2 linked regions of the Cyanobium sp. PCC 7001 genome follow. The protein of the gene in region 2 interacts with the protein of the main gene of each other region in a pairwise test. Links are inferred from orthologs where the notes say so. Each region holds a gene or a part of one and is shown on either strand. Other genes may lie near its edges.

Region 1 (4,275 bases), 940 kb from region 2 along the record:
TAGCGCTGGATCGCCCGCGCCACCTCCTCCTGGTCGGTCTCGGTGGACACGCTCACCACCTCCCGCGTCATCACATCACCGATGCGGTCCTTGGGATCGGCCACCACCAGATCCCGCAGCGACAGGATGCCGGTGAGATGGCGGGAGCCATCGGTCACGTAGAGGGAGTAGACGGTCTCGGTGTCGCGGGCCCGCCGCCGCACCAGTTCCAGGGCCTGGGCGGCGCTGTGGAATTCCTTGAGGTCGATGAACTCGGTGGTCATCAGCCGGCCCGCCGTTTCGGGCTCGTAGCCGAGCAGCTGGGCGGTGACCCGCCGCTCCGCCGGGCTCAGCTCGGCCAGCAGGCGCCGCACCACCTTGGCGGGCAGCTCATCGAACAGCCGCACCCGATCGTCGGGCGACATCCGCTCCACCAGCTCCAGCACCTCGCCCGAGCGGAGCCGATCGAGCAGGCTCTGCTGCACGGTGCCGTCGAGGTACTCGTACACCTCGATCGCCTCGTCCTTGGGCAGCAGGCGGAAGGCCAAGGCCTGGAGGGTGCGGGGCAGGGTGCCGATCGCCTCGGCGATGTCCACCTCCTGCACCGGCTGGAGCAGCAGCTTGGCGCCGTCGTAATTGCCGGCCTCCAGCAGGGTCGCGAGCTGGCGCGACACCACCTCGGCCAGCACCACGCGGCTGCCCGCGGCGGTCTCGTGGTTCGGGGCGTTCGCCTCGCTCATCGGCTCAGTGGCACCCGCTGCTGGAGTTTATGGGCCGGGGGCCATCGCGCAGCCGCTAGCGTCCGCCGGCCCGACGTGCAACTCCATGACCGTGAACGTGAGCGATGTAGTGGTGCGTGATGCCGAAGGCGGCGAGCGCCGGCTGGGCGAGTGGAACGGCCAGGTGCTGCTGATCGTGAACGTGGCCAGCCGCTGCGGCTTCACCCGCCAGTACGCCGGCCTCCAGAAGCTGCAGGACACCTACGGGCCCAAGGGCCTGGCCGTGCTCGGCTTCCCCTGCAACGACTTCGGCGCCCAGGAACCCGGCACCCTGCCGGAGATCCAGCAGTTCTGCTCCACCACCTACGGCGCCGATTTCACCCTGTTCGACAAGGTGGCGATGGCCGAGGCGCCCTACACCACCCTCACCCAGGCGGACCCGGCCGGGCCGGTGGCCTGGAACTTCGAGAAGTTCCTGGTGGGCAAGGACGGCACGGTGCTGGCCCGCTTCAAGAGCGGCGTGGAGCCCGAATCCGCGGAGATCACCGGGGCGATCGAGGCGGCCCTGGCGGCCTGATCAGCCGGCCAGCCAGCCGCGGCGGCTGCCGGCCGGGCCCTCCAGCTGCACCTGCAGCCAGCGCTCACCGCCGGGCTGCACCCAGGCCCGCAGCACCCGCAGGGGCTCGCCGGCGGAGGCTTCGCTGATCACCGGCGCCTGGTGCTCAGGCGCACAGCGCAGCACCTGGGGCACCGGGCTCAGCAGCGGTTCGCGGCTGCTCTGGCGCCGGCGCAGTTCCGGAGCGCGCCACTCGGCCCCACCAGCCGGCAGGGCGGCCGGTGCCACCAGGGCGAAACCCAGCAGGGCGATCCAGCGCCAGGCCGCGAGCAGGGGTGGGGAGGAACCCATCGAGGAACCCATCTCAGATGTCGAGCTGGGCAAGGTCGAGCTCGGCGCTGTGGGTCTCGATGAACTCGCGGCGGGGGGCCACCTTGTCGCCCATCAGGATCGTGAAGATGCGATCGGCCTCGAGGGCATCCTCGATCTCCACCCGTTTCATCATCCGGGTGGCCGGATCCATGGTGGTTTCCCACAGCTGCTGGGGCATCATTTCGCCCAGACCCTTGAACCGCTGGATGGTGTAGTTGGCCTTCTCGCCGAAGCTCTCGATGGTCTTCTTGAGGTCGCCTTCGTTGTAGCAATAGGTGTGGTTCTTGCCCCGTTCAACTTTGTAGAGCGGCGGGCAGGCGATGTAGATGTAGCCGCCTTCCACCAGCGCCTTCTGATAGCGGAAGAAGAAAGTGAGGATCAGGGTGCGGATGTGGGCACCGTCCACATCGGCGTCGGTCATGATCACGATGCGGTGGTAGCGGAGATTCTTCTCGTCGAAGTCTTCGCCCTTGATGCCCAGGCCCAGGGCAGTGATCAGGGCCTGGATCTCCGTGTTCTTGTAGATCTTGGCGTCGTCGGTCTTCTCGATGTTGAGGATCTTGCCGCGTAGGGGCAGGATGGCCTGGAAGCGCCGGTCACGGCCCTGTTTGGCGGAGCCTCCGGCGGAATCGCCCTCCACGATGTAGATCTCCGATTCGGAGGGGTCGCGGGAGGAGCAGTCGGCCAGCTTGCCGGGCAGGGTGGAGCTCTCGAGCACGCTCTTGCGGCGCACCAGCTCCCGGGCCCGGCGGGCGGCCTCGGCGGCATTGAAGGCCTGGATGGCCTTCTCGAGGATCAGGTCGATCACCGAGGGGTTGAATTCCAGGAATTCCCCGAGGGCTTCGCCCACCAGGGTGTCCACGATGCCGCGCACCTCGGTGTTGCCGAGTTTGGTCTTGGTCTGGCCCTCGAACTCGGGCTCCGGCACCTTCACCGACAGCACGGCGGTGAGGCCTTCGCGGATGTTCTCGCCGGCCAGGTTGGCATCGGCATCCTTGCGCTTGCCGCGCTTCTTGGCGAAGGCGTTGAGGGTGCGGGTGAGCACCGTCTTGAGGCCCTCGATGTGGGTGCCGCCATCCACGGTGCGGATGTTGTTGGCGAAGCCGAGGATGCTGTCGGAGTAGGCGTCCACGCACCACTGCAGCGCGGCCTCCACCTGAACACCCTCCTTCTCGGCGTTCACGTAGATGATGTCGGGATGAAGCGGATCCTTCTCCGCATTCATGTAGGCGACATACTCCTTGATGCCGCCCTCGTAGAAGTAGATGTCCTCGTGGGGTTCGCCGGCGGCGTTGCGGGCACTCTGCCGCTCATCGCGGAACACGATGCGCACGCCGCCGTTGAGGTAGGCGAGTTCGCGCAGACGGGAGGAGAGGGTGGCGTAATCGAAGCTGATGCCGCCGGTGAAGATCTCGCTGTCGGGCTTGAAGCACACGGTGGTGCCGGTGCGGCCCTTCTCCCCCGGGGCTGAGGCGAGGCTGCCGATCGCCGCGCCGCGCTCGAAGCGTTGGGTGTGCACCTGGTCATGGCGGTACACGGTGACCTGCACCCACTCGGAGAGGGCGTTGACCACCGACACGCCCACGCCGTGGAGGCCGCCCGACACCTTGTAGCCGCCGGAGCCGAACTTGCCGCCGGCATGGAGCACGGTGAGCACCGTTTCCAGGGCGCTCTTGCCCGTGCGGGGGTGGATGTCGGTGGGGATGCCGCGGCCGTTGTCGGAAACGGCACAGGAGCCGTCCTCGTTGAGCACCACCAGGATCTGGTCGCAGTGGCCGGCCAGGGCCTCGTCCACCGCGTTGTCCACCACCTCGTACACCAGGTGGTGCAGACCCCGGGGGCCGGTGGAGCCGATGTACATCCCGGGCCGCTTGCGCACCGGTTCCAGGCCTTCCAGCACCTGGATCTGCTCGGCGCCGTACGCGGCCTGAACTTTCGTGGCTTCGCTCATGCGGGAGGGGCTTCCCAGGGGTCGGGCAGAGGCGGCGACTGGCCCTGGGCAAGAGGGGGCGAGAAGCGGTGAAACCCCTTCTCCAGCGGGCAATCTACCACCGGGCACCGGGGTTTCAGGCGGGGCGGCGGCCAGCTGCCAGGGTGGGGGAATGGCCTCCCCCGCGCCTGCCCCCGCGCCACCGCCTGCGCCTGCACCGACGCCCCTGGTGATCGTGCTGCTGGGGCCCACCGCCAGCGGCAAGACGGAGCTGGCGATCGGCCTGGCCCGGGCGCTCGAGCTGGCGGTGCTGAACGTGGACTCCCGCCAGCTCTATCGCGGCATGGACGTGGGCACCGCCAAGCCCACCCCGGCCGAACAGGCCCAGGTGCGCCATGAACTGCTCGACCTGCGGGATCCTGACCAGCCGATCAACCTGGAGGAGTTCCGGGCCGTGGCGGCGGCCCAGATCCAGGCCGAGCTGGAGCGGCCCCGCCCGGGCCGGCCGCTGGCCCTGCTGGCCGGCGGCAGCGGCCTCTATCTCAAGGCCCTCACCCAGGGACTGCGCCCGCCGGCCGTGCCGCCCCAGCCGGCCCTGCGCCGGCAATTCAGCGCCCTGGGGCAGCCCACCTGCCACCAGCTGCTGCGGGCCGCCGATCCGATCGCCGCGGGACGCATCGCTGCGGCCGACTCGGTGCGCACCCAGCGGGCCCTGGAGG
Region 2 (7,763 bases):
GGGGGCACAGCGCAACCGCCGCCCCTGGAGCTCGAAGCTGCCCTGCTGCAGCTCCGCGTAGCTCACGCTGCCCAGGGCCGGTTTCACCCGGCGGGGAAGGGCCAGATCCAGCACCGGGGCCTGCAGGGCCTCGGGGCCGGCCGCGGCCCGGCGGGCGCTGGCCAGGTTGAGCAGGGGCACGGGCGCGGCGATCGCCACCAGCAGGCCACGGCCATGCCCTTCGAAGTGGCAGGAGCGCAGCCAGAGGGGGTCGAGGCCGTGAAGGTCCACCGCCACGGCCGCCACGGCGCCGGGGGTGCGGGCATGGCCGCTGCCCTGGCGGCGGGGTTGCGGCTGGTGGCCGCTGCCGCTGCCCAGCACCCAGCCGATCGCGCCGGCCACCAGCACGGGCGAACCGGGACCCAGCGCCTGCAGCCCTGGTGAGGTGAGGCCGATGCTGCCGGCGCCGCCGCAGCTGTAGAGCGCCGTGGTGAGGGGGCCCAGCAGGGGGCCGAGCGGGCTGTGGCACAGCCCGGTCTGGCTGCTCACGGCCACGATGCCGTTTTCGGCGATGGCCCGGTGCAGCAGCAGCCGCCCGGTGGCGATCCGCTCCAGGGTGAGTTCGGTGTGCAGCTCCCGCCGCGGATGCTGAAGCGTCGCCTCGCCAGCGGCGGCGAGGGGCACGGCCTCACCTTTCAGCAGCCGGTCCAGCACCGTGGCACCGCTGCTGCGGTCCGGGTCGGCCAGGCCGCCACCGATCGGCAGCACGAGCTCGCCGCTGCCGCCGCTGGCCAGGCCCTGCACGCCCCCCACCTGGACCCGCTGCAGCCGGATCGGCGGATCGCTGGGGCCCAGGGAGAGGTGGAGGCTGGCCTGGTCGGTGAACACGGCGTCGGCGGCCACCACCACATCGGTGCGGGCGAAGGCGGTGGCCAGGTCGTGGTCCTGCACCAGCTGCCGGAACGCTTCGGCCGAGCGCACCCGCAGCTCCCCCTGCTCCTGGCGCTGGCGCAGGCTCGCTTCGCTGCGCTCCTCAGCTCCCCGGGCTCGGCCGCTCATCCTGCGCTCATGGCGAGCTCATCCTCGGGCCCGGAAGCGGTGAACCCTGGCGGGAGTTCGGCGGGCAGAGCTGTCGATAGGATGGCTGTGTTGAAGGCAGTTCTGCATGGCGGATCCCACCGACCCCAACGGCGATTCGCGAATCATCCAGACCGATCTTCGCAACGAGATGTCGCGCTCCTATCTGGAGTATGCGATGAGCGTGATCGTGGGCCGGGCCCTGCCCGATGCCCGCGATGGCCTCAAGCCGGTGCACCGGCGCATCCTCTATGCCATGTATGAGCTGGGTCTCACCAGCGACAGGCCTTACCGCAAGTGTGCCCGTGTGGTGGGCGAGGTGCTGGGCAAATACCACCCCCACGGCGACACAGCGGTGTACGACGCCCTGGTTCGCATGGCACAGGACTTCAACATGCGCCTGCCGCTGGTGGACGGCCACGGCAATTTCGGCTCGGTGGATGGTGATCCGCCGGCCGCCATGCGGTACACCGAATCGCGGCTGCAGGCGCTCACCACCGATGCCCTGCTGGAGGACATCGAGGCCGAAACGGTGGACTTCGCCGACAACTTCGATGGGTCCCAGCAGGAACCCACCGTGATGCCGGCTCGGATTCCCCAGCTGCTGCTGAACGGCTCCACGGGAATTGCCGTGGGGATGGCCACCAACATCCCGCCCCACAACCTCACGGAACTGATCGATGGCCTGCTGGCGCTGATCGCCGACCCCGATGTGGAGGATCGGCAGCTGATGGCTATCATCCCGGGCCCCGATTTCCCCACCGGAGGCCAGATCCTCGGGCGCCGCGGCATCCGCGAGACCTACACCACCGGCCGTGGTTCGGTGACGATGCGGGGGGTGGCCTCGGTGGAGACGATCGAGGCGAAAGGGCGGCCGGATCGTGACGCCATCATCATCACCGAACTGCCGTTCCAGACCAACAAGGCCTCGCTGATCGAGCGGATCGCCGAGCTGGTGAACGACAAGAAACTCGACGGCATTTCCGACATCCGCGATGAGTCGGACCGCGATGGCATGCGCATTGTGATCGAGCTGCGCCGCGATGCCTATCCGCAGGTGGTGCTGAACAACCTGTTCAAACTCACCCCGCTGCAGAACAACTTCAGCGCCTACATGCTCGCCCTGGTGAAGGGGGAGCCGGTGCTGCTCACCCTCCGCAAGATGCTGGAGGTGTTCCTGGAATTCCGGGTCGAGACGATCGAACGTCGCACCCGGTTCCTGTTGCGCAAGGCGGAGGAACGCGACCACATCCTGCTGGGCCTGCTGATCGCGCTGGACAGCCTCGATGCGATCATCGCCCTGATCCGTGCCGCCGCCGACACGGCTTCCGCCCGCAGTGAACTGGTGGCTCAGTTCGGCCTCACCGAGATCCAGGCGGACGCGATCCTGCAGATGCAGCTTCGCCGGCTCACGGCCCTGGAGGCCGACAAGATCCGGCTCGAGCATGAGGATCTGCTCGCCAAGATCACCGACTACAAGGACATCCTGGCCCGGCGGGAACGGGTGTTCGGCATCATCACCGATGAGCTCGGCGCCATCCGCAACCGCTACCTCTCGCCGCGCCGCACCGAGATCCTCGACCTCGAGGGAGGCCTGGAGGACATCGACCTGATCGCCAATGAGCGGTCGGTGGTGCTGCTCACCGAAACCGGCTATCTCAAGCGGATGCCGGTGAGCGAGTTCGAGGCCACCAGCCGCGGCACCCGCGGCAAGGCCGGCACCCGCAGCCAGGGTGAGGAGGCCGTGAAGCTGTTCATCAGCTGCAACGACCACGACAACCTCCTGCTGTTCAGTGATCGGGGCGTCGTGTATGCCGTGCCGGCCTACCGGGTGCCGATCTGCAGCCGCGCGGCCAAGGGCACGCCGATCGTGCAGCTGCTGCCCATCCCCCGTGAGGAGCAGATCACGTCGCTGCTGGCCGTGAGCGCCTTCAGCGAGGAGGCGATGCTGGTGATGCTCACCAGTGGCGGCTACATCAAGCGCACCCGGCTTTCCGCCTTCAGCAACATCCGCTCCAACGGGCTGATCGCCATCTCCCTGGAAGACGGCGACGATCTGCGCTGGGTGCGTCTGGCCCTTCCCGGCGACAGCGTGCTGATCGGCTCGCTCAAGGGCATGACCATTCATTTCCGCCTCACCGACGAGGAACTGCGTCCCCTCGGCCGCACGGCCCGGGGCGTGCGCGCCATGAACCTGCGCGCGGGCGACCAGCTGGTGAGCATGGATGTGCTGTCCGCCGAACTGGCGGACCGGGTGGCCAGCTCCTCCGATTCGGCCGGGCTCGAGGAGTCGGAGCCGGAGGAGCTGGTGGCCGATGAGGTGGCGGCCGAGGAGGTGGCGGTCAGCGAGGGGCCCTGGGTGCTGGTGGCCAGCGCGGCCGGCCTGGGCAAGCGGGTGCCGGTGGATCAGTTCCGCCTGCAGAAGCGGGCCGGTATGGGGCTGCGGGCCATCAAGTTCCGCCGCGACGGCGACACCCTCGTGGGCCTCAAGGTGCTCGGCGCCGGGGAGGAGGTGCTGCTGGTGAGCGAGCGCGGGGTGATCGTGCGCACGGAGGCCGACGCCATTCCGCAGCAGTCGCGGGCGGCCACTGGCGTGCGCCTGCAGCGGCTCGATGCGGGCGATCGGCTGGTGGAGGTGGTGCTGGTGCCGCCGGCGGCCAGCGAGGACGAGTTGGACGCTGCGGTGGATGCCGAGCTGGACGCTGCGGTGGATGCCGAGGCCCAGGACCCAGCGGATTGACGCCACCGGAGAGCCGCAGCGACGTCGCCATCCCGGCCTCCCCCTGCAGCGATGTGCTGGTGATCGGGGCCGGGCCCGCCGGACTCTGCATCGCCGCGGCCCTGGCCGCCGAGGGACTGCAGGTGGCGGTGCTCAGCGACGCCGATCCTCAGGCTCCCTGGCCCAACACCTACGGCATCTGGGGCGAGGAGGTGGACAGCCTCGGCCTGGCCCATCTGCTGGGCCATCGCTGGAGCCACACCGTGAGTTATTTCGGCCCGGGCGAGGCCGACCCGGGCGGGCCCGGCAATCAGCCGGTTCTGCATGGCCGCGACTACGGACTGTTCGACAAGGTCCGGCTGCAGGCCCACTGGCTCGAGCAGGCCAGGCGGCTGGGAGTGCGCTGGCATCGGGGCGAGGCGGTGGGCCTGGCGTTCGAGGGCGAGCGCGGAGCCCAGGAACCCGCCGGAGTGAGTGTGGTGACCACGGCGGCCGGGGAGCGGCTGCGGGCCCGGCTGGTGCTCGATGCCAGCGGCCACCGGTCGGCCCTGGTGCAACGTCCCGATGAGGGGCCGGTGGCGGGGCAGGCGGCCTACGGCGTGGTGGGTCGCTTCACGGCCGCGCCGGTGGAGCCCGACCAGTTCGTGCTGATGGACTTCCGCTGCGATCACCTCAGCCCGGAACAGCGCTCCGAGCCGCCCTCCTTCCTCTATGCCATGGACCTGGGCGAGGGGCGCTACTTCGTGGAGGAGACCTCCCTGGCCCTGGCGCCGCCGTTGCCCTTCGACACCCTGCGCCAGCGGCTGGAGCTTCGCCTCGCCCATCGCGGTGTGGCGATCAGCGCCGTGGAGCACGAGGAGTTCTGCCTGTTTCCGATGAACCTGCCCCTGCCGGATCGTCAGCAGCCGCTGCTGGCCTTCGGGGGAGCGGCGGCGATGGTGCATCCCGCCAGCGGCTATCTGGTGGGGGCCCTGCTGCGCCGCGCCCCCGGCCTGGCCCGGGCCGTGGCGGCCGCCTGCGCCGATGGCCAGGCTTCGCCGGCCACGCTGGCGGCCGCGGGCTGGGCCGGCCTCTGGCCCCAGGAGCTGCGGCGCAAGCATGCCCTCTACCAGTTCGGCCTGGACAAGCTGATGCGCTTTCCGGAGGCCCGGCTGCGGGCCTTCTTCGCCACCTTCTTCGCGCTGCCGGAGCCGCAGTGGTCTGGCTTTCTCACCAACACCCTGAGCGTGCCCCAGCTGCTGGCGGCAATGCTGCGGCTGTTCGCCCTGGCCCCGTGGGAGGTGCGGCTGGGCCTGCTGGGCCTGCAGGGCCGGGAGGCGGCGCGGCTCGGGCGGCTGCTGCGCCCCTGAAGCTCAGCTGTGCGGTTCAGCTGAGCGGGGTCACCCAGTCGGCGGCGTTGAGCTCGGGCAGCAGGGCATCCTCCCGCTGCACGGCCCGGAGCCAGCCCGGGGGCAGCTCCGCGCCGGTTTCGATCGCATCCAGCAGGCGCCAGAACCGCTCCAGATGGCGCTCGATCCGCTCCCGGGCCAGCTCGGTGGTGGTGCCGGCCCGGAGGATGAAGCTCCAGTCGGAACTCTGGGCCAGCAGCAGCTCCCGGCCTGCCTGGGTGAGCATCTGCTGCTGCTCGGCGCTGCCCACCCCCCGGTTCACCCGGCGCACCATCGCCCGTGAGGCCCGCTGCCATTCGGCCACCACCCAGGCATTGCTGTCGTTGAGCCAGTAGTCGTGGTAGCCCCCCTGGCCCCAGCTGCTGGGGGACGGATGGCAGAGCTGGAGGGCCTGATCCCGGGCCAGCACCTCCCGCAGCGTCACCAGCTCCACGCCGGCGGCGGCGGCCCGGCGGAACAGGGCGGCGAGGAAGCGGGGCCCCTCGAACCACCAGTGGCCGAACAGCTCCGCATCGAACGGAGCCACCAGCAGGGGTGCCTGGGCCATGGAGCCGGCCAGGCCAGACAGTTCGAGCCGCCGACCGTCGAGATAGTCGGTGGCATGGTCGTCGATCCGCTGCTGGGCCAGGGCCGGGTCGTAGGGCTGCTTGCGATCGAGGGGGCAGCCACGCCCGCTCACCCGGTGCAGCTTCAGCCCCAGGGGGCGGCGGTCGCGGATGCCGGCCTCCCGCAGCTGCTCCTCCGGCAGATCCCAGCCCAGATCGCGGTGGAATTCCCGGTAGGCCCCATCGCCCGGGTAGCCCTCGCGGGCGCTCCACACGGGCAGGGTGGCGTTGCCGTCGCGGCCGAAGAAGGCCACGCCCGCGGGCGAGCAGATCGGGGCGAACACGCCGTAGCGGGGCCGGGGCTGGCCGTGCAGCAGGCCGTGACCATCCAGCACCGAATAGCGCAGCCCGGCGGCCACCAGCTGCTGATCGAGCCCCTCGTAGTAGGCGCACTCCGGCAGCCAGATGCCCAGCGGGGGCTCCCCCAGCAGGCGGCGGTGCTCGCGCACGGCGTTGAGCAGCTGGGCCCGCACGGCCTCGGGCACCTGGCGCAGCAGGGGGAGGTAGCCGTGGGTGGCCCCGCAGGTGATCAGATCCAGCACGCCCCCCTGCTGCAGGCGGCGGAAGCGGGGCACCAGCTGCCCGTCACACGCCTGCCACTGCTGTCGCACCTGCTCGAGCTGCTGGCGCAGGTCGGTGGCGGCCGCCTCGAAGCCCGGCGGAGCAAAGGCCAGCAACTCCAGCCGCGTGTCGAGCCAGGGCAGGAAGCGGGCGTTGAGCCCCGGGTCGGCCAGCAGGCTCAGCAGCGTGGGCGAGAGCCCCAGGGTGAGCCGGGGGTGCTGCTCGGGATCCGCCGCAGCCGTTTCGAGGGTGTCCAGCAACGGCAGGTAGCACTCCTGCAGGGCCTGGAAGTACCAGTCCTCCTCCAGCGAACCCGGCTCGCTGGAACGCACGTAGGGCAGATGGGCGTGCAGGACGAGGGCCAGTTGCCCGTTGGCCATGGCCTTGCCGCGGTGGGCGAACTGTAGATCCAGGTGCCGGAGCGAGACCCGGCCCTAGGGTTGGCCCATGGACCAAGGCGCCCAGCCCAGCCTCCCAGCCCGCTTCCAGCCCCGCCCGCGGCAGCTGGTGGTGGCCGTGGACGGCCACAGCATGTTCTATGCCCAGCAGAAGCTGGGCTGGTTCTTCGATCCCCGCCGCCTGCTGCGGCATGCCTCCTCCCAGCCGGGGCTGGAGCTGGCCGGAGCCTTCTGGTACGCGGGCCTGAAGGATCCCTCCGACCAGCGCCCGTTCCGGGACGCGCTCACCAGCCTGGGGTTCACGGTGCGGACGCGGCCCCTGCGGGAACTGGCGCCGCCGGCCTCGAACGGATCGACCCAGGCGGCGGACGGCGAGCACCGCCACCCCGAACCACCGCGTCCCACCGACCAGCGTCCCGCTGATCAGCGCCACTTCGTGCGGGCCAACCTGGATGTGGAGGTGGCGGTGGATCTGATGATGGTGGCCCCGCGCACCGACGAGGTGTGGCTGCTGAGCGGCAGCCGCGATCTTGACCGGCTGGTGGAGGTGCTGCGGGCCCAGGGGGTGCGGATCACGCTGATGACCACCGAGGGGATGGTGGCGCGGGAGCTGCGCAACGCCGCCGATGGCTTCGTGGATCTGGCCAGCCTGCGGCCTGTGCTGGAGAAGGCGGAATCACTGCAACAGCCGGTGTTTCTTCGGAATTGAGGCCGGGCCAGCTCCTACAATCTGTTAACTCATAGTCACTACGGATAGAGGCGGCGTTATGGCCCGCGACCCAGGCCGTGTCCTGATCTTCGACACCACGCTCCGCGATGGCGAGCAGTCGCCGGGGGCCAGCCTCAACCTGGAGGAGAAGCTGGCGATCGCCCAGCAGCTGGCCCGCCTGGGCGTGGACATCATCGAGGCCGGCTTCCCCTTCGCCAGCCCCGGCGACTTCAACGCCGTGCAGCGCATCGCCGAGAGCGTGGGCACCCCGGAGGGTCCTGTGATCTGCGGCCTGGCCCGCGCCGCCGCCGGCGACATCAAGGCCTG

The links. The genes of interacting proteins can lie anywhere in the genome.
Region 1: the proteins of gyrA (region 2) and gyrB interact in binary tests that used the Escherichia coli proteins (3 or more experiments, as listed by UniProt). The link is inferred for Cyanobium sp. PCC 7001 from one-to-one orthologs.

The regions. Positions count from the first base shown.
Region 1 is NZ_DS990556.1:2,096,470-2,100,744, reverse strand. What follows is about bases 1,099-3,992. They hold gyrB (DNA topoisomerase (ATP-hydrolyzing) subunit B), read right to left. Parts: upstream 3,578-3,992; coding sequence 1,619-3,577; downstream 1,099-1,618. Other genes in these bases: miaA (tRNA (adenosine(37)-N6)-dimethylallyltransferase MiaA), read left to right, coding at 3,729-3,992; CPCC7001_RS10325 (hypothetical protein), read right to left, coding at 1,276-1,605; CPCC7001_RS10330 (glutathione peroxidase), read left to right, coding at 1,099-1,275. Also shown: mgtE (magnesium transporter), read right to left, coding at 1-719; more of CPCC7001_RS10330, read left to right, coding at 805-1,098; more of miaA, read left to right, coding at 3,993-4,275. UniProt on the Escherichia coli protein: DNA gyrase negatively supercoils closed circular double-stranded DNA in an ATP-dependent manner to maintain chromosomes in an underwound state.
Region 2 is NZ_DS990556.1:1,157,964-1,165,726, reverse strand. The notes cover bases 780-3,996. They hold gyrA (DNA gyrase subunit A), read left to right. Parts: upstream 780-1,144; coding sequence 1,145-3,796; downstream 3,797-3,996. Other genes in these bases: crtL (lycopene beta cyclase), read left to right, coding at 3,793-3,996; CPCC7001_RS05675 (homocysteine biosynthesis protein), read right to left, coding at 780-1,038. In the rest of the region: more of CPCC7001_RS05675, read right to left, coding at 1-779; more of crtL, read left to right, coding at 3,997-5,124; CPCC7001_RS05660 (glycoside hydrolase family 57 protein), read right to left, coding at 5,141-6,709; CPCC7001_RS05655 (NYN domain-containing protein), read left to right, coding at 6,777-7,436; CPCC7001_RS05650 (2-isopropylmalate synthase), read left to right, coding at 7,495-7,763. UniProt on the Escherichia coli protein: A type II topoisomerase that negatively supercoils closed circular double-stranded (ds) DNA in an ATP-dependent manner to maintain chromosomes in an underwound state.